4 regions of the Nocardioides marinisabuli genome follow, and region 3 is predicted to be linked to each of the others. Evidence: predicted binding sites of a transcription regulator. Region 3 holds the regulator's gene; each other region holds the start of a gene.
What was found. The regulator LexA, encoded in region 3, represses DNA repair genes until DNA is damaged. The targets are predictions, from matches to a motif close to TCGAACANNTGTTCGA.

Region 1: the regulator LexA is predicted to act here: its motif matches at 3,952-3,967, upstream of H0S66_RS02390 (HNH endonuclease signature motif containing protein).
Region 2: the regulator LexA is predicted to act here: its motif matches at 2,446-2,461, upstream of H0S66_RS19355 (HNH endonuclease signature motif containing protein).
Region 4: the regulator LexA is predicted to act here: its motif matches at 2,468-2,483, upstream of H0S66_RS13830 (HNH endonuclease signature motif containing protein).

The regions. Positions count from the first base shown of each region.
Region 1 is NZ_CP059163.1:513,402-518,520, reverse strand. It holds gene H0S66_RS02410 (LCP family protein) at 1-713, opposite strand, end outside; gene H0S66_RS02405 (acyl-CoA thioesterase) at 737-1,243, shown strand; gene H0S66_RS02400 (LCP family protein) at 1,303-2,772, shown strand; gene H0S66_RS02395 (5'-3' exonuclease) at 2,809-3,870, shown strand; gene H0S66_RS02390 (HNH endonuclease signature motif containing protein) at 4,031-5,119, shown strand, end outside.
Region 2 is NZ_CP059163.1:4,021,670-4,026,788, forward strand. It holds gene H0S66_RS19345 (GNAT family N-acetyltransferase) at 1,154-1,582, opposite strand; gene H0S66_RS19350 (histidine phosphatase family protein) at 1,681-2,316, shown strand; gene H0S66_RS19355 (HNH endonuclease signature motif containing protein) at 2,494-3,942, shown strand; gene H0S66_RS19360 (class I adenylate-forming enzyme family protein) at 3,976-5,119, shown strand, end outside.
Region 3 is NZ_CP059163.1:2,332,832-2,337,950, forward strand. It holds gene H0S66_RS11165 (alkaline phosphatase family protein) at 1-114, opposite strand, end outside; gene H0S66_RS11170 (alkaline phosphatase D family protein) at 114-1,865, opposite strand; gene lexA (transcriptional repressor LexA) at 1,967-2,701, opposite strand; gene H0S66_RS11180 (LysM peptidoglycan-binding domain-containing protein) at 3,037-3,408, shown strand; gene H0S66_RS11185 (hypothetical protein) at 3,889-4,107, shown strand; gene H0S66_RS11190 (class I SAM-dependent methyltransferase) at 4,061-4,432, shown strand; gene H0S66_RS11195 (hypothetical protein) at 4,356-4,673, opposite strand.
Region 4 is NZ_CP059163.1:2,891,339-2,896,457, reverse strand. It holds gene yczE (membrane protein YczE) at 1-125, opposite strand, end outside; gene yczR (MocR-like transcription factor YczR) at 188-1,621, shown strand; gene H0S66_RS13835 (VOC family protein) at 1,916-2,338, shown strand; gene H0S66_RS13830 (HNH endonuclease signature motif containing protein) at 2,497-3,843, shown strand; gene H0S66_RS13825 (hypothetical protein) at 3,785-4,126, opposite strand; gene H0S66_RS13820 (ATP-binding cassette domain-containing protein) at 4,244-5,119, shown strand, end outside.

The DNA of each region.
Region 1 (5,119 bases), 1.8 Mb from region 3:
ACGGCGTCGACCAGGCCGACGAAGCCGCCGATGCCGATCTCGACGTACTCGTCGATGTGGATGCCGGTGTTCTGCTCGATCGTCTTGACCAGCAGCTTGGGACCGCCGAAGGCGTAGGCCGCGTTGATCTTGGTGGTGCCCCGGTCGGGCACCTCGACCAGCGAGTCGCGCGGGATCGACATCAGCAGGTTGGGCCCCGAGCCGGTGTGCAGCAGCATGATCGTGTCGGTGCGCTGGCCCGCGGCGTTGCCGGTGCCGAACTCCTTGCGCTGCTCGGGCGTCAGGCCCTCGCGCGAGTCGCTGCCGACCAGCAGGTACGTCGTGCCCGGCTGCTCGTCGGGGCGCTCCCCGCCGGGCGCGAAGGCGACGTCGTCGACGCGGGTCCAGGCGTAAATCGGCACCGCGACGAGGAAGACGATCCAGGCCACCAGCAGCAGCACCAGGTGGCGCAGCCGTGGGCGCGGGCGCCAGGAGCGCCCGCCCCGGCCGTGCTGGGTGGGGGGCTGGGCCGGGGGCTGGACCGGCTGGGGTGCGGGTCGCTGGGCCGGCTGGGGTGCGGGCCGGGAGGTCGGCTGCGGACGCGGCTGCACCGGCATCCGGCGGGTGGCGTCGGGCTCGGGCTCGCTGCCGGGGCTGCCAGGGCTGCCGGAGCCGCCGTACAACCAGTTGAAGCGCTCTTCGTCGCTGTCCCCGCTTCCGGGCCGCTGTGCCATGCGCGGGAGGCTACCGTGCCGCCATGACCGCACCCCGCGCCTCGTCCTTCGCCCGTGTCTCGCTCGCGGTGATGACCTCGAGCGCGCAGGCCAACCTGCTGGGCAACATCCACGGCGGCGAGGTGGTCAAGCTGGCCGACTCCACGGCGGGCGCGGTCGCCCAGCGCCACAGCGGGGGACCGGCGGTCACCGCGGCCCTCGACGAGATGGTCTTCCTGCGCCCGGTGCACGTGGGCGACATCGTGCGCACCCTGGGCCAGGTCAACTGGGCGGGCCGCTCGTCGATGGAGATCGGGGTGCGGGTCGAGACCCAGCCCTGGAACGACCCGTCGGTCGGGTCGCTGCACGTCGCGTCGGCGTACTTCGTCTTCGTGGCCGTCGACGCCGACGGCGCCTCCCGGCCGGTGCCGGGGCTGCTGCCCGAGGACGCCGAGGACGAGCGCCGGCTGCGCGAGGCCGAGATCCGGCGCGCGCACCGCCTCGCCCGCAGGAGCGAGATCGAGGAGGGTCGGCGCGGCGCACCGTCGTGACGGCTGGGACTGGTGATACTGCTGGGACGTACACGATCCGCCAGCAGGAAGGCATCTCGATGCCACCCGTCTCTTCCCCCCGGGTGCTCGACGGCCAGGAGGCCCCGGCACGCACCAGCGCCGCCGACCGCGCTGCGCGGGTGCGGTTCAGGCGCGCCCTGTCGCTGATGGCGATGACGCTGGTCGCCCCCGGCTCCGCCCAGCTCGTCGCCGGCAACCGGCGGGTCGGTCGCCTGGCGCTGCGGGTCTGGCTGGTCGTCGTGGCCGTCACCCTGCTCACCGGGTTCGTGGTGCTGCTCGACCCGTCCCGGGCCGTGAGCCTGGGCTCGGAGGCGTGGCTGCTGCTGGTGCTGCGCACCGCGCTGCTGGCCGGGGCCGTGGGCTGGGCAGTGCTCTTCATGGACGCCTGGCGCCTGGGCCAGCCGCTGAGCCTCGGGCTGGCGCACCGGCGCGCCGCCGTCGGCGTCAACGGCGTGCTCTCGCTGAGCGTCGCCGGCGCCCTGCTCTTCGGCGCCCACCTGGTGGGCGTCCAGCGCGACCTGATCGTCACGATGTTCGGCTCCAGCGAGGTGGCCGGCTCCGCCGACGGGCGCTTCAACGTGCTGCTCATGGGTGGTGACTCCGGCGCCGGGCGCTGGGGCCTGCGCCCCGACTCCCTGACCGTCGCCTCGATCGACGCCACCACCGGCCGCACGGTGCTGGTCTCGCTGCCGCGCAACATGCAGGACTTCCCCTTCGCCGAGGGATCGGTGATGGCCGAGCAGTTCCCCAACGGCTTCGACGCCGACTACCTCAACGGCGTCAGCACCTGGGCCCAGGACCACGCGGAGCTCTTCGAGGGCGACGAGGACGACACCGACCCCGGCATCGAGGCCACCGTCTCGGCCGTCGAGGGCATCACCGGCCTCGAGGTCAGCTACTGGGCGATGGTCAACCTCCAGGGCTTCAAGGACCTCGTCGACGCCGTGGGCGGGGTGACCCTCACCGTGCGCCAGCCGATCCCCGTCGGCGGCCTGGGCTCCGACGTCTACGACTACATCGAGCCCGGCACCCGCACGCTGACCGGCTTCGAGACGCTCTGGTACGCCCGGGCCCGCGAGGGCTCCGACGACTACTCGCGCATGGCGCGGCAGAAGTGCGTGATGAACGCGATGCTCCAGCAGGTCAGCCCGCAGTCGGCGCTGCAGAACTTCGAGAAGATCGCGCAGGCGTCCTCGGAGATGATCTCGACCAACCTGCCCGCCTCCGAGCTCGACCGGTTCATGGGCCTGGCGATGAAGGCGAAGGAGCAGAAGATGTCGACGCTCTCGCTGGTGCCGCCGATGGTCAACACCGCCGACCCCGACATCGACCTCGTGCAGCGCAAGGTCGCCGCGGCCATCGACAAGGCCGAGGGCAGCGCCGCGGCCACGACGAAGGCGAAGAAGGAGCCGGCCGCCGGCACCCAGCCGGTGACCGGCGGGTCGGTGGGCTCGCTGTCGGAGGGCTACGCCGCCAACCAGGCCGGCGACCTGTCCAACGCCTGCTGAGCCGGCGGTCGGCGCCGGCACCTAGCCTGGGGGGCGATGTCCTCCGAACCGCGCACCGTGCTCGTCGTCGACGGCAACTCCCTGCTGCACCGCGCCTACCACGCCTCGGCGCGCAGCGGGTTCCGTGACGCGGCGGGCCGACCCGCGTGGGCGGTGCGCGGCCTGCTCTCGCAGCTGGTCGCGGCCGTCGACCGGGCGATGGCCGACGCGGTGGTCGTCGGGTTCGACGACCCCGCCTCGAGCGTGCGCCGCGAGCGGTGGCCCACCTACAAGGCGCACCGCACCCCCAAGCCCGACACCCTGGTCGAGCAGCTGGGCTCGGTGGGCGAGGTGCTGCGCGAGCTGGGCGTGGGCGTGGTGGTCCCGCCCGGGCTCGAGGCCGACGACGTGCTCGCCAGCGTGGCCGCCCAGGCACCCGGGCTGGGGTGGCGCACCGTGCTGGCCACCTCCGACCGCGACAGCTTCGCCCTCGTCGACGAGCACACGCGGGTGCTGCGCATCCTCAACGGCGGCGTCGACGCCTCGCCCCTGCTCGACCCCGCCCGCCTCGCGCTGGTCACCGGCGTGCACCCCGAGCAGTACCTCGACCTCGCCGCCCTGCGCGGCGACGCCTCCGACAACCTGCCCGGCGTCGCCGGCTTCGGCGCCAAGACCGCCGCCAAGCTGCTGGCCGAGCTCGGCACCGGCGCCGACGCCCTCGCCGACGCCGCCGCCGGGGGCGAGCGGTGCCGCGCCGCGGTGGGCCCGGCCCGCGCCCGCACGCTGGCCACCGACGAGGCCCGCGAGCGGTTCTGGCTCAACCGCGAGGTGATGGCCATGGCGCGCACCGTCGACGTCGGGCTCGCCCCGGGCTCCGAGCCGCCGGGGCGGCTGCCGCTCGACGAGTCGGCCGTGCGCTCGGTCTTCGGGCGCCACGACCTCTTCGTCAACGGCGCCGTGCGGGCCCTGACCCTCGCCGAGCCCACCCCCGGCGCGCCCGAGCGCGACCGCACGACCTACGCCGACCCGCGCTGGCGCGCTGCCCCCACCCCCGCCCCGCCCCGCCTCGCCCCCGCCGCCCCCGCCGCCCCCGTCTTCTCCCAGGACACCCTCTTCTGACGGCCGAGCAGTCACTTCTGAATCATCGAGCAGTCAGGTTTGCACCCTCGACCGGTCACTTCCGCACCTCGAGATCCAGGGTCGAAAGAGTTTTCGATCCGACTGTGGAAAACGGGGTTTGACCTGGTGCTTTGTCGGTGGCGGCTGAGATACTTCACTCATGTCGACCACCGCCGCGCACCCCATCGGGAGTGCTGTCGCGCGGGCCCACGCGATGCTGGACGAGGTCGCCGAAGTGTCGGCCTGGTCGATGAGCCAGGCCGAGACCGCGCAGGCGTTGGTGGAGGTCGCTCGGCTCGAGGCTCGGTGGGGCGAGGTGCGCTCGCGGCTGCTGGAGCACGCCGAGACCGTTGGGGTGCAGGAGCGCAACGCCTCGCCGTCGTTGGCGGTGTGGCACTCCAACGTCACCCGGACCACCAAGCGGGAGTCGTTCCGTCAGGTACGCCTGGCCGAGGGACTGGCGCGTCACGTCCCGGTGCGTGAAGCGCTCGGTCGTGGGGACCTGGTCGGAGAGCAGGCGTCGGTGATCTGTACGTCGTTGGATGCGCTGCCCGACGACCTCGCCCCGGCGGTCCTCGAGCAGGCCACGACAGCGTTGCTTGAGTTCGCACAGGTGCACGACGCGAAGGCGTTGCGGGTGCTGGGGCGTCGGATCCTCGACGTCGTCGCCCCGGAGGTGGGGGAGGCGTGGGAGGCCGAGCTGCTGGATCGTGAGGAGCGGGAGGCTGAGAAGAGCTCGGTGTTCCGGATGCGTGAGGACGGGCACGGTCGCATCAGGGGGTCCTTCACGGTGCCGCTGCTCGTGGGGCAGGTGCTCGAGCGGGCGCTGCTGGCCTTCGCGGCCCCCAAGCACCAGGTCGCCACCCGTGCCACCCGTGCCACCCGTGTCACCGGTGACTACCAGGACGAACCTGACGAGGCGCCGGTGCCGGTACGTCGTCCGACCGCGCAGCGCCTGGGGGCTGCGTTCGTGGAGCTGGTGGAGCGCCTCGATCCGGCTGCGCTTCCGCGGGCCGGTGGGGTGAACCCGACCGTGGTGGTGACGATGACGCTGGAGTCGCTGCAGGATGGGTTGGCCGCGGCCACGCTCGACACCGGTGGGCGGGTGAGTGCTGCGACCGCGCGGCGGCTGGCGTGCGAGGCCGGGATCGTGCCGGTGGTGCTGGGCGGCCGGAGCGAGCCGCTCGACGTGGGGCGCAGCCAGCGGCTCTTCACCGTCCCGCAGCGTCTTGCCCTGGGTGTGCGTGAC
Region 2 (5,119 bases), 1.7 Mb from region 3:
CAGGTTGCTGCACCACTCGACTCGATCGAAGCAACCCCCCTCGTCGGTGGGGAGGCCGTCGGAGTCGTACCGCTCAGGGGCCGCGGGTTCGAGTCCGGAGACGACCTGGCTGCCGCAGGCTTCGCAGGGCCGCGCATCGACGCGCCGGTCCTCTTCCTCGACTGACATGTCGCCGACGATCCCATGGGTCGGTCATGTCGTCGCTAAGCGGCAGGTGCGGACGGTCGTCGGGCGCTCGCGGTCCGTCCTGGTGCTGGCCGGCTGCCTCGGTCCAGCTGCCAGCGCGGACTTCTACCTCAGCGGGGACATGACGCAGCGTTACCCCAGGCCGACCCCCGGGTGCGACGGACCAGTCCCAGGCAAGCGTGTCCGCTTCTGCTGACTACCTGCGGGGGCGTCTCACCTGTCAGTGGTCGAATGAGGACGGTTCATCAGTCGCCAGCACGGAGTTGCCACTCCACGCGCGGGGCTTAACCACGGCAGACCTGTCACCTGCTCGTGCAGCAGTCCCGTGCCCTGCTCGTGGTGTCCCCGCTCTACGGCTCCGCGCGTAATGCATGTGCGGCCAGCGGCCACCAATGGCGGTCACGCAACTCCGCTTCAGCTTCAGCCGCGTCGAGCCACCTTCCCCGTGCGTCTCGACGGGTGGGCGCAGGGTAGTGCCAGACCACGAAGTAGGCGTGCGGCGCAGGCCACGGATAGCCCTCTGGCGCTCCAGCCACGTCGTTGCGCACGTACCCCAGCAACCGCGCGGGGTGGCCAGCGCTGGCCAGTGTCTGGCGCAGCAGGTCGTCGATCTGTTCCTTCCACGCCCCATCGCCGACTGCACGCGTTGGGATGTCAAGCCCTCTGCCGTCGGGGCGCGGCTCCACGAGGATGCTCGTCCCACATGTCACCAGTAGGCGAACCAGACAGATGGGCGAAGGAGGGACGGCGGGCACTCCGGCCAGAACGACGTCCGCTCGACCCTGAACCGGTAGCCATGCAGCCCCCTGATGGCTGACGAGTACCCGCTCCGAGATCGACACCGCGCATACGTAGCGCCCAGTCCGGACGGATCACCGCCAGGCGACCTGAGCTCGGCAGGACCGCGCGCTAGGCGGCAAGAGCGGACGGATGCTCGCGCGTCAGTCCGATAGTGCGTTTCGCGCGGTCACGGTCGGACGAAGACGCCCATGCGTCCGGCGGGGCGGAAGCCGTTCCTTTCGTAGAAGGCTGACGCGTCGCTGTCACGGGCGGTTAGGAGGTACCAGTGCCGAACGCCTTCAAGGTGCTTGGCGAGAGCACCCAGCAGCCGGGTGCCGTGGCCTTCGCGTTGCCTGCTCGGGCGAACGCACATCTCCTTGAGCAGGAAGTGGTCGTCGACTCCCGAACGTTCCAGGTGACCGACCGCGAAGCCGAGCAGTTCCCCGTCGGAGTCTCGCGAAAAGACCCCGTGGGCGCGGGGAGTAGCGAGGAAGTCGCCGAGCCGTTGAGCGGCATCCTCCGCTTTCCACGACTCGTTCCAGGGCGGGGCATTGAAGATGTCGACGTAGAGGGCGACACAAGCGCCAAGCGCGTCGGTCGACAGAGTGGTGATCACGCTGAACCATGTCACGACGCACGGACGGGCCGCATCCGCTCTTCGGCGGGACGGTGCTCTGTCAGCGGCGGAAGCGGTCGCTCGCCGGATGGTGTTTCATGAGCACCATGTCTCGGGAAAGCACTCGGTTGCTGTACCTCGCCCGCCATGCGGAGCCCGATGCGCACGATGCCGGACTGACCTCGATCGGTTCGGTACAGGCACAGCACCTGGGCCAGCGGCTCGCACCGCTGTCGGTGGGCCGCATCACCCACGGACCGCTCCCGCGCGCGGCCGAGACGGCGCGGATCGTGGCGGAACAGTTCGAGCAGAGTCCCGCACTCGTGGACGATGATTGCGTGGGCGACTACTTCCCCCACCTGCCCCGACGTGAAGAGATTCCGGACGCGTGGGCTGACACCGTCATGTCGTTCTTGGGGGAGGTGTCCGAAGATGAGGCATCCCGTGGCGCGGCTCTAGGAGCAGACGCGATTGACCTCTGGGCTGGTCCCGCTGTCGATGGTCGAGCACCTGTGGACGTCGTCATCACGCACGCGTTCACGATCGGGTGGCTCGTGGCACACGCCTTGGCCGCCCCGACCTGGCGCTGGTTCCCTCCGATGCAGTGTCATGCCGGACTAACGGTGATCAGGTACGAGGTCGGTTCCCCGCCGTCCGTCGTTTTCGCTAACGACATGGCGCACCTCCCTGCTGACCTCCAGTGGACCGGGTTCCCCGACCACCTGCGTCTCTGAGGTCCCGCACGCTCATCGGTTGAGCCGCGCACCATCACCGGCATGAGCGGAAGCCTTCCAGAGGCGGGCGCTTGTCCCCGAGTCCGACTCCCCCCGCCCCGCGAGCGGTCCAACACCTGATCCACAGGGTCGAACAAGTGTTCGACAATTCGGCCTCCGCGTGGGAGAATGGTGGCCATGAGGCCGCTCCAGCACCCCACCAGCGACCGGGCCCCCAGCCCGGGTGTCGGGGTGCCCGCCGACCTCTCCTCAGCCCCTGAGCTGGGCCCGGTGGCGCAGGCCGTGCACGCCGCTCGTGCGGCGATGGCGGCGGCACGCGACGGGGATCTGCGTCGGCAGCCGGTCGATGACCTCGCCGTGCTGGTCCAAGCCCTCTCGGGCCTGGAGGCGGAGGCGTCCGCGCTGCTGGGTGAGGTGCTCGGGGAGGCCGAACGACGCCAGGTCGCCGACGCCGAGGCCGCCACCGGCACCGATGCCTGGGCCGCCGCCCTGACCGGCCAGTCCCGCGAGGTCCTCGCCGGTGGCGCCCGGGTCGCGGAGCTGCTCCGCAGCAAGTACCACCACGCCCGTGCGGCGTACGCGACCGGCGCGATCACCACCCGCCAGGTCCGCATCATCGTCGCCGCCGCCGAACAAGCACCCCTCGAAACCACCCCCGAGCAGCTCGCCGCCGCCGAGGAGATCCTGGTCAACAAAGCCACCGGCATCGGCACCCGCACCGGGCGCCCGATGAACCCCAAACGCCTCCGCCAAGCCGCCCGGCGGATGCTCGATGTCGTCGACCGCGACCTCGCCGACAAGCACGAAGCGATCATGCTCGGGCGCGAATCCAGGCGCGCGAAGCACGAGACCTACCTCGCCCTGCACGACAACGGCGACGGCACCTACTCCGGCAAGTTCACCATCCCCGAGCTCCACGGCTCCCTGCTCCGCACCGCCATCGAGACCCTGTCGGCACCCCGCCGCCTCAACAAGGCGCGCACCAGCCCGGAGGGTGAGAACATTTCCGGCTACGACGAGTCCGCTCCCACCGGCCCCGACCACGGCCTGTCCGGCTGGGAGATCCACGGCAACGCCCTGTGCGAGCTCATCGAGCACCTGCCCACCGACGGCTGGAACGGCGCCAACGCCCTCACCCTGCTGGTCACCATGACCGCCGAAGACCTCACCCGCGACCTCGCCGCCACCGGCGACCTCGACCCCGCCACCTGGCCCGACTGGCACGGCCCCCACGAGACCGGCACCGCCCGCCTCGACACCGGCACCCGCACCGCCGCCGGCGACCTGCGCCGCCTGGCCTGCGAAGCAGGACTCGTCCCCGCCGTCCTCAACGCCCAGTCAGTCCCGCTCGACCTTGGCCGCACCCGACGGCTCCACACCCATCATCAACGCAAAGCGTTGTTCCTGCTCTACGACACCTGCGCGATCGGGACCTGCGAGAGACCCTTCGCCTGGACCGAGACCCACCACCTCACCCCCTGGGCCCACCACGGCGACACCGACCTCGACGACGCACTCCCCCTCTGCTCCTGGCACCACCACCGAGCCCACGACCCCCGGTGGCACCTCACCCAGCACCCACTCCGAGGCTGGGAGCTGAAGGCACGCCGGACCAACCGGCACTGAGCCGACCCCGGCGCGCCCGCCTACGATCGGCGCATGCCCACCTCCCTGCCCGAGGGCTCCCGCGTCGCCCTGCTGGTGCCCGGCTCGATGCTGCTGCTCGAGTCGGTGATGGCGCTGCTGGCCCGCGGGGTGCTGCCGGTGCCCCTCGACCCGCGGCTGACGGCGTACGAGCGAGGGCGGATCCTGGCCGGGCTGGAACCCACGCTGGTCGTGGACGAGGAGGACGACCTGGTCGCGCTGCTCGACCAGGTGCGCCCCGAGGGACCGATGAGCGGCTGGCGGCCCCGGGCGCGGCCGGTGCACGTGACCAGTGGCACCACCGGCACGCCCAAGGGCGTCAGCAGCGGGCTGCTCACCCCCGCCGACGCCGCAGCGCTGGTCGAGGAGGAGCGCGACCTGTGGGGCTTCCGCCCCGACGACGTGCACCTGGTCCTCAGCCCGCTGTACCACTCCGCGCCCCTGCGCTTCGCGATGGGGACGGTGCTCGCCGGCGGCCGCGTGGTGCTGCCCGGCCCCTTCGACCCGGCGACGGTCACCGACACGATCCGCACCGAACGGCCGACCACGACCTTCTGCGTGCCCACCCACCTCCAGCGCCTCTTCGCGCACTGGGACGAGGTCGGCACCCCCGACCTGAGCAGCTTCCGGGTCCTCGCCCACGCCGGCGCCCCCTGCCCCGTCGCGACCAAGCAGCGCCTGCTCGAGACCTTCCCACCCGGCAGCACCTGGGAGTTCTACGGCTCCACCGAGGGCCAGTTCACCGCCTGTCGCAGCGAGGAGTGGCTGGAGCGCCCCGGCACCGTAGGACGGGCCCGGCCCGGCCGCACCCTGCACCTCGACGACGACGGGACCATCTGGTGCACCGTGCCGCCCCATGCCCGGTTCGAGTACCTGGGTGCGCCCGACAAGACCGCCGCCGCCTGGCGCGAGGGAGCCGACGGCCCCGCGTTCAGCGTCGGTGACGTCGGGCGGATGGACGCCGACGGCTACCTCTACCTCGACGGGCGGCGCACCGACCTGATCATCACCGGCGGGGTCAACGTCTACCCCCTCGAGGTCGAGCACGCCCTGCGCGAGCACCCCGCCGTCGAGGACGTCGCGGTGTACGGCGTCCCCGACGCCGACTGGGGGCATCGCGTCTGCGCCGCCGTCGTCGGCACCGCCACCCCCGACGAGC
Region 3 (5,119 bases):
CCCCGAGGCCGCCGCGGTCAGGACCGTGCGCCGACCGGCGCGGATCTCACCGAGGCCGCGGGCGAAGGGGGCGGGGCCGGCCGCGTCGCAGTGGCCGCTCGTCGGGTCGCACATCAGCGGTCTCCTACGGGGGTGCTCACACGCTGCACCGTGCCGGTGCCGGCCAGGGTGCGGAACGACGCGTCGTGGGTGGCGGTGGTCTGCTGGTCGTCGCGGGCCCCGATGACGTACCAGTCCATCTGGGTGCGCTCGGCGGTGATGTCGAGCACCGAGAAGCCGTGGTCGTCGAAGTTCAGGTACTTGATGTGGCGGTTGTTGGCCTTGATCGCGGTCTCCACCAGCGGCGTCAGCGCCGGCTGGCCGGTGATGTCCTTGAGGTTGTTGGAGGTCACCGAGGAGCACACGAACTCCACGCCCACCGAGTCGCCGAGCAGCGGGTAGAGCGAGGTGTCCATCGGCAGGTCGCAGGCCCACCCCGAGTGGATGTCGCCGGTCACGAAGACCACGTCCTTGACCTGGTGGTCGTCGATGTGGCGGAAGACCTCGCGGCGGTCGGCGGTGTAGCCGTCCCACTGGTCGACGTTGTACGGCGAGCCGTCCTGGGGCAGCAGCCCGGTGACGTCGTTGACCGGGTCGACGAGCTCGTTGGGCAGGTCGGCGAAGGTGACCGGGGCGATCATCACCGGGTTGCCGACCACCTTCCACTGCGGGGCGTGGTTGCCGCGGGTCAGGGAGTCCTTGAGCCACTCCATCTGCCGGTTGCCGGTGATCGAGCGCGCCGGGTCGTTGACCTCCGCGTCCACCAGCGGGGTCGCGACCTGCTGGGAGCGGTAGGTGCGCAGGTCGAGCATGCTGACCTCGGCCAGGTCGCCGAAGCGCAGGCGGCGGTAGAGCCGGGCGCCGTCGCCCAGCGAGGCGGTGCCGTCCATGCGCACCGGCATCCACTCGTCGTACGCGCGGTGGGCGCGGGCGCGCCGCTTGAGGTAGTCGCCCTCGGAGTCGTCGTGGTTCTCGGCGTTCTTCCTCCACTGGTCGTTGGTGACCTCGTGGTCGTCCCAGGTCACGATCCAGGCGTACCGGGCGTGCAGGGCCTGCAGGTCGGGGTCGGTCTTGTACTGCGCGTGCCGGCGGCGGTAGTCGGAGAGCGAGACCATCTCGCGCGCGGGGTCGTGCGGGCGGATGTCGACGTTGTCCTGGCCCATGCCGTACTGGCCGGGCGCGTACTCGTAGAGGTAGTCGCCCAGGTGCAGCACCGCGTGCAGGTCGTCGCGCTCGGCGAGCAGCCGGTAGGCGCTGAACCAGCCGGCCTGCAGGTTGGCGCAGGACACCACGCCGAAGCGCAGGTTGTCGGGCGTGGCGCGCTTGGCGGGGGCGGTGCGGGTGGTGCCGACCGGGCTGCGCTGGCCGCGCGCGGTGAAGCGGTAGTGGTAGACGGTCTCGGGCTGCAGGCCCGTCACGTCGAGCTTGACGGTGTGGTCGCGCGCGGCGCTGGTGACGAAGCGGCCCCGGCGCACGACGTTGCGGAAGCGGCGGTCGGTGGCGACCTCCCAGCGCACGCCCACCCGCGGGCCCTTGCCCGAGCCGGGGGTGGCGGCCCTGGTGGGGGTGACCCGGGTCCAGATCAGCACCGCGCGCGGCAGCGGGTCGCCGGAGGCCACACCGTGGGCGAAGACGTCGTGACGGGCCTTCGCGGCGACCGCGTGCGGGCCGGCGAGCACGCCGGCGCCGGTGACGGCGGCGCCGCCGGCCCCGACGGCACTGGCGGCCAGGACCGTACGGCGTCCGAGGGCGGCGAGGCGGGCCCGCTCGGCGTCGGCGGGGCTCGCGGCGTCAGCGGCGGTGGTGGGGGTCAGTGGTGGGGTCACGCCTCATCCAACGACACACCGCCGTCCACGTGACGTGGACGGCGGTGTGAGCACCGTCTGTTCACCGTCGGTTCGGTCTCCCGACGGGCGGGTGCGGGGCCTCAGAGGCTGCGCAGCACCGCGGTGACGACCCCGAGGATCGAGGCGTGGGTGCCGTCGATCGGCTCGTAGGCGTCGTTGTGGGGCAGCAGCCAGACCTTGCCGTCCTTGCGCTGGAAGGTCTTGACGGTGGCCTCCTCACCGATCAGGGCGGCGACGATCTGGCCGTTGCTGGCGGTCTGCTCCTGGCGGATCACCACGTAGTCGCCGTCGCAGATCGCGGCGTCGATCATCGAGTCGCCGGAGACCTCGAGCAGGAAGAGCTGGCCGTCGCCGACCAGCTGCTGGGGCAGCGGGAAGACGGCCTCGACCCGCTCCTCGGCCAGGATCGGGCCACCGGCGGCGATCCGGCCCACGACCGGCACGTAGGAGGCCTGCGGCATGGTGTTGCCGATGTCGGTCTCGTCGACCGAGCTGTCGTCGGCCGAGGAGATCGCCTTGCGGCGCGCCATCAGCTCGGGCAGGAAGACCTCGAGCGCGCGCGGGCGGTGCGGGTCGCGCTTGAGGAAGCCCTTCTCCTCGAGCACCTTGAGCTGGTGGGAGACGCTGGAGGTGCTGGTCAGGCCGACGGCCTGGCCGATCTCGCGCATGCTCGGCGGGTAGCCGCGGGTCTCGATGGCCTCCTTGATGCACGCGAGGACCTTGATCTGGCGCGGCGTCAGGCCGGTCGCGTCGGGAGGGCCGTCGGGCAGCTCCGCGACCCCGCGCTTGCGGGGGCCGCTGTTCTTGGTGGCCATCGTGTGCCTTTCGTGCGCGAGGCCCGAGCCGGGGAGTCCGCTCGGATGGGTCGTGGACCCACGCTATCGCCGCGCGGGCCCGACTTCAAACATCTGTTCGAAGGGCGTGTCGCGCTCGTGGAGGCGGCGACGGGCTGCTCCGGCGTGACGTCGGGGATCTCGAACAATTGTTCGCCGCACCCCTTGCGCGGCTCGAACACCTGATCTAGTCTCGCTCATGTGTTCGATCGAACACCTGGTCGAAGCAGGATCGCGACCGGGACTGTCGGTGGCTGTCCGTAGACATCTCCCTGACCGAGCACGACGACGACCACCCCCTTCCCCAGGAGGTCCCGATGAGCACCATGACCCTCACCGCCGCCCCGGCCCCGATCCGCCTCGGCGCCGTCCGCGCCACCCGCCGTACGACGCCCGGCTCGCTGCGGCTGACCCGCCGCGGCCGGCTCGCTGTGCTGGCCGCGGGCCTGCTGCTCGTCGCCCTGGTGGGCGTCGTGCTGGCCGGCGTCTCCGTTGCCACCAGCGAGAGCGGCACCGCCCCGGCGACTGAGACGATCACCGTCGGCGTCGGCGACACGCTGTGGGCCATCGCCGCCGAGCGCGCCGAGTCCGGCGACGTGCGCGAGGTCATCGGGCGCATCCAGCAGCTGAACTCCCTCGACGGTGGCCTGGTGGTCACCGGCCAGCGCCTGGTCGTCCCGGCCGGCTGAGGAACGGCCCGCGACCGCGGTGCGGTCCGGGCGCGGCGGCCCCTGTGGCCGCCCACAGATTTCGTCGGTCGCCTCGACCCCGGCCGGCGAAACCAGGGGAAAGACGAGGGGCGGGCCCGCAGTGGGCCCGCCCCTCGCGCTGTGTCGGGCCCTGTCTTCCGCGTCCGGTGGGGGAGGGTGTCGTGGTGAGCGACGGCGTCTTCGAGAGCAGGCTGGCGCAGTGGCAGGCGTGGTGCGAGGCGCCCTGGGGCCGGTTGCGGTTCGCGGTGGTGCGCGAGACGCTGCGCCGCCAGATCGAGGCGCTCCAGGCCGACCTCGGGCAGCCGCGGGCGCTGCGGGTCCTCGACGTCGGCGGGGGCGACGGCCGCGACGCCTTGGGCCTGGCCGTCGCCGGCCACGACGTCACGGTCCTCGACCGGCGCCCTCCTGGCTCGCCGAGGCCCGCCGCCGCGCCGAGTCGGCGGGGGCGGGGAGCGGCTGGTGACCCTCGAGGGCTCGATCGACGACCTGAGCGGGGCCGGAGACGGGGCCGGCGGCGGGTTCGACCTGGTGCTGTGCCACAACGTGCTGCACTACCGCCCGGCCGAGACCGGCGCGGCCGACGTGCGACGTCCTGGCGCGGGCGGCGCGGCCGGGCGGTCGGGTCTCGGTGATGGCGCCGAACCCCGCGGCGCGGGTGATCGGGCGGCTGGTGCGTGAGGGGCCGGAGGCTGCCCTCGACGAGCTCGGCCGCGACGACATGGAGTCGGCCACCTTCGCCACGACCGCGCGGGCGGTGGCCCGCGACGAGGTCGAGGCGCAGCTGGTGGCGGCCGGGCTCGAGGTGGTGGGCCGCTTCGCCGCCCGGGTCGCCAACGACTACGTCGCCGACGACGGCCGCAAGGCCGACCCCGACTTCTACGCGGCGCTGGAGCGCCTCGAGCTCGCGCTGTGCGACCGGGAGCCGTTCATCTCTCTCGGGGCGCTGTGGCAGCTCGTCGCCGTCCGCCCGGTGGGGGAGCCGGGGTCGCGGGGTCGCGGGTGAGGCCGAGCGCCCGGCCCAGGCGCGCGATGAGCATCAGGCCCACGAAGAGGCAGGCCACGGCCCCGACGGAGGCGAGCGCCAGGAAGAACCAGGCGGCCGACTCCCCGCCGCGGGCCTGGGTGCCGAAGTCGATGGCGGCGTAGACCAGGTAGCCCCAAGCGACCACCGCGGCGGTGACGGCCAGGGCCAGGCCGAGCAGCCGCGGCTGGAACGAGCGCTCCGGGCGGGGGGCGGGCCGCACGGCGGGAACCGGCCCGCTTGCCGGCCGTGGCGGGAGCGGGAGTCGGCGCGCCGGCCACCTGCTCGTCCACCTGGCCGCCCGCCTCGCCGCTCACAGCGTCATTGTGTCCGACCGCACCCAGCCCCGGCGACCGGGTGTCGGTACCGGTGCCGGCATCTGGCGGCCGCTCCAGCACTGCTCGGCGCCACCCCTTCGGGGCGGTCCCGGTGCGCTGACCTGCACCGATGTGTCGAGTGTGATCTGGGTCGCAGGAAATTTTCGGGACGGCTTGCGCGGCTCGTGGTCCCGGGCGTACGGTTCCACTACATCTAGTAGTTACACCGGTGTAGTTATCCACATCTAGTTCACAGATGGATGCGGGATGGTGCACAGGTGACCGGTTGTTCTCCACAGGGAGAGCAACGATATCCACACCCAGCAGCCCTCGCGGGGGCTGCGCGGCGCGC
Region 4 (5,119 bases), 560 kb from region 3:
TCGGCGCGCACCATCATGGCCAGCGAGACGCCGTACAGCCACAGGCCGACGTAGAGCTGGGGCAGGCGGCGACCCAGGCGGCCAGCGCGGAGCTGGGCGATGGGTCCGAGGTCGGCGAGGAGCATGGGTCCAGGGTGGCGCGCGATTGGCCTGTCGCGAAATAGCCAATCGTGCGACAGTGGTCTGCATGGTCACCTCCGTGTCGGCCGCGCGGGTCGCCGGTCTCGTCGGCCCCTTCGACCGCTCCCCCGCCTACGTCGGGCTCGCCGACGCGCTGACCCTGCTGGTGGGCGACGGCCGCATCGGCTACGACGTGCGGCTGCCCAGCGAGCGCGAGCTCACCGAGGCCCTGGGGGTCTCCCGCACGACGGTGACCCGGGCCTACGCGCTGCTGCGCGAGAGCGGGTACGCCGTGTCGCGGCAGGGGTCGGGGACCTTCACGCGGGTGCCCGGCGGCCGCGCCCGCTCGCACGACCGCGCACTGCTGCCCGGTCTCGACGACCGCGACGCGATCGACCTCAACTGCGCTGCGGCGGCCGCGCCCGCGGGGCTGATGCAGGCCTACACCGAGGCGATCGGCGACCTGCCGGCCCACCTCGGCGGCCACGGCTACTTCCCGGCCGGGCTGCCCCGGCTCCAGCAGCGCATCGCAGCGTCGTACGACGCCCGGGGGCTGCCCACCGACCCCGACCAGGTGCTGGTCACGCCGGGGGCCCTGGCCGCGGCCGCGGTGGTGGCGCAGGCCTTCGCCGGGCGGGGCGACCGGGTGCTCGTCGAGTCGCCGGTCTACCCCAACGCCACCCAGGCGCTGCGCAACGCCGGTGCCCGGCTGGTCCCCTCCGCGGTCGACCCGGACGGGTGGGACCTCGACGCGGTCGGCGCCACGCTGCGCGACGCCCGGCCACGACTGGCCTACCTGGTACCCGACTTCCAGAACCCGACCGGCCACGTGATGGGCGAGGAGCAGCGCGCGGCGTACGCCGCCCACCTGCGCGCCGCCGGCACCCGCGCGGTGGTCGACGAGGCGCACCAGGCACTGGCGCTCGACGGGCAGCAGATGCCGGCACCGTTCGCCGCCCACTCCCCCGCCACCATCACCATCGGCAGCGCCAGCAAGAGCTTCTGGGGCGGGCTGCGGCTGGGGTGGATCCGCGCCCCGCACGACTGCGTCGAGACGCTGCAGGAGGCGCGTCTGGCGCTCGACCTGGGCGCGCCGGTGCTCGAGCAGCTGACCCTCGCGCGGCTCCTGGAGCACGGCTCGGTGCTGCCGGGCCACCGCGACCAGCTGCGCGAGCAGCGCGACCGGCTGGTCGCCGACCTCGCCCAGCACCTGCCCGAGTGGCGCTTCCACGTGCCGGGGGGCGGGCTGGCGCTGTGGGTCGAGCTGCCCTCGGCCCGCGGCAGCGCCCTCGCCGCCGCCGCCGAGCAGCACGGCGTCATCGTCGCCCCCGGCCCGGTCTTCGCCGCCGAGGGCGGCCTCGACCGCTTCGTCCGCATCCCCTGGACCCGCCGCCCCGACGAGCTCACCCTCGCCGTCGAGCGCCTCGCCCTCGCCTGGGCCGAGGTCCGCGCCGCCCCCGTCAGGCGGGTCCGCCGCGGGACCCGGGTCATGGTCGCCTGACCCACCCTCCTTTGGTCGAGCAGAGACGAGCGCCAGCGAGGAGCGTCGCCGAGACCCCCCCTCCGTTGGTCGAGCAGCGACGAGCGCCAGCGAGGAGCGTCTCCGAGACCCCCACCCTCCGTTGGTCGAGCAGCGACGAGCGCCAGCGAGGAGCGTCGCCGAGACCCCGCGAGCACCGCGCCCGCCGTACGCCGTACGTCGCTGGGTACACGGACTGGACAGACGCTCGAGACCCCGGCCTGACCACCATCCCGCCCACCACCCGACACCCGTTCCGATCCTCGAGGAGCACCCATGAGCGACTACCCCCGGCTGCTGCACACCGCGATCGACGCCACGGACGCCCGCGGACTGTCCGAGTTCTACCGCCACCTGCTCGGCCTGACCTACCGCCCCGGTGACGAGCCCCCGCCCGACGGAGACGAGGACGAGGCGGACTGGCTCGTGCTGGTCGACGGCCAGGGCGGACGGGTGCTCGCGATCCAGGAGGTCGAGGAGCTCGCCGCGACGACCTGGCCGGTCCCCCTCATACCCATGCAGATGCACCTCGACTTCGGCGTCGCCGACCGCGTGACCCTCGAACTTCACCGCCGGCGCGCCGAGGCCCTGGGTGCCCGGCTGCTCCTCGACCGGACCCACGACGACACCGAACCGCTCTACGTGCTGGCCGATCCGGCCGGTCACCCGTTCTGCCTGCTCGTCGCCACAGAGGACTGACCGGTTCGGGCCGCACACGGGGCTCCGGAGCAACGCACGGCACCCCGGCTCCTGACCGGGGAGCCGACCGCTCTGCGGTGCTCACCGGGGCTCCAGGGCACTGACGCAGGTGTGGACGAAGCATTGCCTTCGAACGCACGTTCGAGTAAAATCGGGTCATGGACCAGCCCCGCCACGAGCAGCTCTGCGAGGTCGAGGACCTCGACGCTGACCGGCTGCTCGAGGTGGCCCGCGAGGTCGAGGTCGAGGTACGTCGCGCCGAGCGCCGCCGGTTGCGGCTGGTGCTGCGCTGGTGCGACCTGCACCCCGCCCTCGACGACTCCCAGCGGCTCTCGTGGGGCGAGCAGGACCGGGTCTGGGACTGCGATGCCTGGATCGGTGGCGAGGGGGTCCCGGCGGTGGCGGAGTTCACCGCCGAGCCGTTGGCGGCGGTGATGCGGATGTCACCGGCCGCGACCACCTCGCTGATGGGCGAGGCGCTCGAGCTGCGGCACCGGCTGCCCAGGATCCACGCCCGGGTGGAGTCCCTCGACGCCGCGCTGTGGCGCGCGCGTCGGGTCGCGAAGGCCACCCAGGGCCTCTCGGTCGAGGCCGCCGCGCACGTCGATGCGGTCCTGGCACCCCTCGGGGACTCCGTGGGCCCCACCCGCATCGACCGCGCGGTCGCCGAGGCGGCCGCCCTGTACGACCCCGAGACCCTCACCGACGCCGAGGAGCACGCCCGGGTCCACGAGTGGGGCATCACGCTGCGCCACCACCGCGCCGGTGAGGGCCGCCACTGGGCCGGCACCTCCTGGCTCGCGATCACCGGCGACACCCCCACCCTGCAGCGCCTGCACGACCTGATCACCGACACCACCGCCCCACCCGCAGACCCCGACGCAAACCCCCACAGTCAGCGCGACCTCGGCGTACGCCAGATCCAGGCGCTGGCCGAGGTCCTCGACGGCCTCGGCGCACCCCGCCCCCGGGTACGGCTGGCCATCGACATCACCACCGACGACCTCACCGGCGACCTCACCGGCGACCTCACTGGCCACAGCGCGCAGGTCGGGCGGGTGCTCGGGCTGGGCCCCGCCACCCTCGCCACGATCCGCGACTGGCTGGCCGGGGCCTCGGTCACCGTGCTCCCGGTCCTCGACATGGCCCGCACCGACGCCATCGACGCCCACGACCCGCCGCGGTGGATGCGCGACCTGGTCACCCGCCGCGACACCCACTGCGTGCACCCCTTCTGCGACACCCCCGCCACCCGCTGCGACCTCGACCACATCACCGCCTACATCCCCATGGACGAAGGCGGCCCACCCGGCCAGACCCACCCAGCCAACCTGGCACCCCTGTGCAGGCACCACCACCGCAACAAGACCCACGGCCACTGGACCTACCACCGCACCCACCACGGCGACTACCTCTGGCACGACCAGCACGGACACACCTACGCCGTCACCCGCCAAGGCACCCTCGAGCTCGATCCAGGCTCGCCAGCCACGCCTCGGCGCTGACCCATCGGGTCACGGTCGGGTGGTGGAGGAACACGCTCTGGTGGCGGACCTGGCCGATCAGCGCCACGTGCGCGAGCTCGCCGGCGGCGGCCCTGGCCAGCGCCGCACCGAGCTCGACGTACATCCCCCGCCCCTCGTGCTCGGACAGCACGACGAGGACGGCTTCTGCAGCGAGCACCGCGTCGAGGTCGGCCGTCGCGACCGCGGCCGCCACGACACCCACGCGCCGAGCCGGCTCGTTCGAACCAGCCGGGTCGCGGCTAAACCAGGTGCGCGGCGCCACGCGCCCGCCCTAGCCTGGCGAGGTCCCACCCCCGCACCCCAGGCAAGGTCACGTTGCTCCTCTGAGGCCCGTCCCCGCGTCCGTCGCGACGCACCCGACCCCTCACCTGGAGCACCCATGCCCTCGACCCGACCCCTCTGCGTCGTCTCCGACCTCGACGTCACCTGGCCCGACGGGAGCCATGCCCTGCGCGGCCTGGACCTCACCCTCGGCCAGGGACGCGCCGGCCTCGTCGGCGCCAACGGCAGCGGCAAGTCCACCCTGCTGCGGGTGCTCGCCGGCGAGCTGGCCCCGACCCGGGGGCACGTGCAGGTGCGCGGCGAGGTCGCCCACCTGCCGCAGGACCTGACGCTCGACGTCGCCCAACCCGTCGCCACCTTCCTCGGCGTGGCTCCGACCCTCGAGGCCCTGCGCGCCATCGAGTCCGGCAGCACCGAGCAGCACCACTTCGACGCGGTGGGCGACGACTGGGACGTCGAGGAGCGCGCCGCCGCCGAGCTCGACCGGCTCGGGCTCCCCGCGCACACCCTGCACCGTCGCCTCGGGGAGCTCTCCGGTGGCGAGGTGACCCGGCTCGGCCTGGCGCGACTGCTGCTGCGGCGCCCCGACCTGCTGCTGCTCGACGAACCCACCAACAACCTCGACCGGGCCGGCCGCGAGCGGGTGCACGAGCTCGTCGCGACCTGGCCGCGCGCCCTGCTGGTCGTCAGCCACGACCGCGAGCTGCTCGAACGGGTCGACCGCATCGCCGACCTGCGCGACGGCGCGGTGCGCTGGTACGGCGGCGGCTGGTTGTCGTACGCCGCCCAGGTCGCCTCCGAGCAGGAGGCGGCCCGGCAGGCGGTGACGACCGCCCGCAACGAGGTGCGCCGCCAGCGCCGCGACGTCGTGCAGGCCGAGAAGGCGCTGGCCCAGCGCCGCCGCGTGGCCGCGAAGGCCGAGGCCACGACCGGCATCGGCAAGGCGGCGCGCGACTACATGGTGGGGCGCGCC